2 regions of the Georhizobium sp. MAB10 genome follow, and region 2 is predicted to be linked to the other one. Evidence: predicted binding sites of a transcription regulator. Region 2 holds the regulator's gene; the other holds the start of a gene.
What was found. The regulator PhoB, encoded in region 2, activates phosphate uptake and scavenging genes when phosphate is short. The targets are predictions, from matches to a motif close to TGTCATNNANCTGTCAT.

Region 1 (2,198 bases), 1.1 Mb from region 2:
CTTGTCGGACGGCTGCGCGTAGACGGCCTTCCATTCGTCCATCAGCGCGGTGCGGCCCTCATAGACGAGGCCTTCGAGGTCGTGGACCCAGATGTTTTCGCGCCTGGCGCCGAGCGCGACCAGCAGGTTGAGGCATGCGAGGGCTGCGGCACCGGCGCCGGCGGTGACGATCTTGACGTTCTCGATGGACTTGCCGGCGAGCTCAAGGCCGTTGAGGATTGCGGCGGCGACGATGATCGCCGTGCCGTGCTGGTCGTCGTGGAAGACGGGGATGTCCATCTTGTCGCGCAGTTGGCGTTCGACCTCGAAGCACTCCGGCGCCTTGATGTCTTCCAGATTGATGCCGCCGAAGGTGGGCTCGAGCGCGGAAATGACCGTGACCATGCGGTCGACTTCCTGGGCGTCGATCTCGATGTCGAAGACGTCGATGCCGGCGAATTTCTTGAAGAGGACGGCCTTGCCTTCCATGACAGGCTTGGAAGCCAGCGGGCCGATGGCGCCGAGGCCGAGCACGGCGGAGCCGTTGGAGACGACCGCGACGAGGTTCGCGCGGCTCGTATAGTCGGCGGCGCGATCAGGGTTGTCGCGGATGGCGAGGCAGGGTGCCGCCACGCCCGGCGAATAGGCAAGCGCCAGGTCGCGCTGGTTGCCGAGCGGCTTGGTCGCCTGAATCTCGAGCTTACCGGGGCGCGGATAGCGGTGATAAAAGAGCGCGTTCTCGTCGAGATCGCCGGACGCCGGTTTGTTGCGATCCGTCTTGGGTCCGTTCTGATCCTTCAAAGTCATAGCGCGCTCACGTCCTGCCTGCCGAATACAATGGTGCGGGGCGCGCACCGCTTCGCCCGCCCGCGCGATGGTCCGGAGTGTCTTGCGGATAAGTGTCGCCGCTGTCCAGTCTGACGACGATGTTTCCGCCATTTCCGGCCGATGTCATCCAACTGAAACAGGACTCTGATTATCCGTGCGCATGAAGCCAGAGGATGCGACATGTCACAGGACACGAATGAAGCCGCCGTGCGCCGCTTTCGAACGCTCTTCATCTCCGATGTGCATCTTGGTTCGAAGTCGGCCAAGGCGGACCATCTCATCGACTTCCTCCGGTATCATGAGGCCGAGACGATCGTTCTGATCGGCGATATCGTCGATGGGTGGCGGCTGAAGCGCAGCTGGTACTGGCCGCAGGATGCCAACGATGTGGTGCAGAAGCTGTTGCGCAAGGCGCGCAAGGGCACGCGCATCATCTACATCCCCGGTAATCACGACGAGTTCCTGCGCGATTTTCCCGGCATTCACTTCGGCGGGATCGAGGTGAAGACCAACACGATCCACGAGGCGGCCGACGGCAAGCGCTATCTCGTGCTGCATGGCGACGAGTTCGACGTGGTGGTGCGCCATGCCCGCTTCCTCGCCTATCTCGGCGACTGGGCCTATGACGCGGCGCTCGGCATCAACATCGTCCTGAACGTTCTGCGGCGTCGCATCGGCATGCCGTACTGGTCGTTTTCGGCCTGGGCGAAACACCGGGTGAAACAGGCGGTGAACTTCATCGGCGAGTTTCAGAAGGTCGTGGCGGAAGAAGCCCGCCGCCACGAGGTGGATGGCGTGATCTGCGGCCATATCCACCATGCCGCGATCGAGGACATGGACGGGATCACCTATATCAACAGCGGCGATTGGGTGGAGAGCTGCACGGCCATCGGCGAGACGCTCGACGGCGAGATGACGCTGCTTACCTGGCGCGTGCTGATGGCGGAACCTGCACCCTCGGCCACACCGCCTTTGCTTGCGCCACCGCTGACCCCGGTCAAGTTGCGGGAGGTGGAAGCGGCCTGAACGATGGCTCAGCGCAGCTTGCCACTGAAGAAGAGCATGAAGGCCAGGGTTTCGTCCTCAAAGGCTACTTCATTGCGACCGGCCTTCTCTATGCTCGACAAAGCGAGGCGCAGCTTCGCGAGGATGGCCGGATCTGATTGATCGCGGATCGCCACCTTGAGCATGGCGCGGAACTTCATGATCTGAACCTTGTCGTCGTCGGTCGGCACGACGTCGTCCCCCGCCTGTCGCAGGCAATGAAGCAGATCGCCGGATCGAAGGAAACGACGAAGGCGCGCGGCGATGTTTGGCGCTTGGCTCAGCCCGCGGGACTCGTGTAACGGTCGCGCCATCTCATGCGGTGGCTGGCGTTGCGCCGGCAGTCG
Region 2 (2,198 bases):
AGCGCGGTTGTAAGTCTCGAAAAGCGGCGACGCCGGTGCCATCTGGCGCAAACTCCCATTCAAGGCCACACCGCAAAAGGCTCGGACGGTTCGCGTCGCAAACTTCAAGGACTGCGGCCTGAAAATTGAAAAGCCGCCCTGCGGCGGCCCGACGCACTATCTTCATTTCGCCCGGCGCTGTCAAGAAAACGCCCCTTGTGCCGGCTACCACGCAATTCGCCTAAAAAGCCCCAAGTTGGGGAAAACTCAAAAAAGCGAATCGGCCGATTCCCGGGACTCTTGTCACGGAGTCTGCCGACCATTAAGTTGAAATAACAGCACTAGACTGCATGCGGCGGACCTAGTCATCACACAGTATTAAGGCGACGCGGTTCCGTTGATACTTCGGGCCAGCGCCGAGGGATTCTGCTGCGCCCTATATCGAAACTGGAGTTGCGGCCATGAATTGGACCGACGAGCGCGTCGAAAAACTTACCAAATTGTGGGCCGACGGCCTCAGCGCGAGCCAGATTGCCGCACAATTGGGTGGCGTGACACGAAATGCTGTCATCGGCAAAGTACATCGCCTGAACCTGCCGGGACGTGCAAAGTCCGGCGGCACTCCTGCGCCGCGCGCAAAACGGCCGGCACCGGCTCCGCGCCCGGCCTCCAACTTCAACGCCCGCCCTGCAGCACCGCGCGCGATTTCCCGTGGTGGCGCAGCTGCTGCGGTGCGTGAAGATGTCGCCATGGAAGCAGCGCCGCAGACACGTCCCGTCAGCGACGTCGTCGTGCCGATCGCCAAGCGCTTGGCGCTGGTCGACCTGACCGAGCGCACATGCAAGTGGCCGGTTGGCGACCCGATGCACGAAGACTTCCACTTCTGCGGCCACGATTCAGGCGAGAACACGCCCTACTGCAAATACCACGCGCGTCTCGCCTTCCAGGTCTCGGGCGAAAGGCGCCGGGCGCGCTGATCGCGCGCCGTCGTCGTCAAATTTAAGTTGAGAATGAAGAAGGCGCTCAGCCTTCCAGCGCGTAGCCGGCGCCCCGCACCGTGCGGATGACATCACGCATATTGGCGAGATTGATCGCCTTGCGCAGCCGGCCGACATGCACGTCCACCGTGCGCTCGTCGACATAGATGTCATGGCCCCACACGCCATCGAGCAGTTGCGCGCGTGAATAGACACGGCCGGGCGACGACATCAGAAATTCCAATAGCTTGAATTCTGTCGGTCCAAGCCGGATTTCGCGGCCCTTGCGGTGGACGCGGTGGGTTTCGCGATCGAGCGTGATGTCGCCGCTCTGCAGCACCGAAGAGATGACCTCGGGCTTGGCACGGCGCAGCATGGCGCGAACACGCGCCATCAGTTCAGGCGTCGAAAACGGCTTCACCACATAGTCGTCGGCACCGGTCGCGAGACCGCGAATGCGCTCGCTCTCTTCAGCACGCGCCGTCAGCATGATGATCGGCAAGCGTTCGGTTTCAGGCCGCGCGCGCAGGCGGCGGCAGAGCTCGATGCCAGAGACGCCGGGAAGCATCCAGTCTAGGATGAGCAGGTCCGGAACGCGCTCCTTCAGCTGGATCTCGGCCTCGTCGCCGCGGAGAACAGTGTCGACCTTGTAGCCTTCGGCTTCCAGATTGTAACGCAGGAGCACGCTCAGCGCTTCTTCGTCCTCGACGACCGTTATCTTTGGCAGCATCTTCCCATCGTCTCCGTCAGTGGCCGCTGGCCATCACTGTCGCAGTCTTGTCGCCGCGCGGGCGTTCGCCGAGCAGCCGGTCGCCTGTCGCCATGTAGTAGATCGTCTCGGCGATGTTGGTCGCATGATCGCCGATGCGCTCGATGTTCTTGGCGCAGAACAGGAGATGCGTGCAGGCCGAGATGTTGCGCGGATCTTCCATCATGTAGGTCAGCAACTCACGAAACAGCGACGTGTACATCGCGTCGATTTCGTCGTCGCGCTGGCGCACCTGGTTCGCCGCAACGGCCGAGCGCGTCGAATAGGCATCGAGCACTTCCTTCAGCTGCGTCAAAGCGAGTTCGGAGAGGTGCTCGAGCCCCCGCACCAGCTGCTTCGGCTGGGCCGATCCCTGTACGGCGACGACGCGCTTGGCGATGTTCTTGCCCATGTCGCCGACGCGCTCGAGGTCGGCGGCGATACGGATCGCGCCCATCACTTCGCGCAGATCGTGTGCCATGGGCTGGCGCTTG

Region 1: PU133_RS10260 (UDP-2,3-diacylglucosamine diphosphatase) is a predicted target of PhoB. The motif match lies at 929-945, and genes of this name have one in related genera.

The regions. Positions count from the first base shown of each region.
Region 1 covers NZ_CP118314.1:2,197,667-2,199,864, forward strand. The annotation lists gene PU133_RS10255 (NADP-dependent malic enzyme) at 1-786, opposite strand, end outside; gene PU133_RS10260 (UDP-2,3-diacylglucosamine diphosphatase) at 988-1,833, shown strand; gene PU133_RS10265 (hypothetical protein) at 1,842-2,042, opposite strand.
Region 2 covers NZ_CP118314.1:1,126,399-1,128,596, reverse strand. The annotation lists gene PU133_RS05155 (aspartate aminotransferase family protein) at 1-42, opposite strand, end outside; gene PU133_RS05150 (GcrA family cell cycle regulator) at 441-956, shown strand; gene phoB (phosphate regulon transcriptional regulator PhoB) at 1,003-1,686, opposite strand; gene phoU (phosphate signaling complex protein PhoU) at 1,703-2,198, opposite strand, start outside.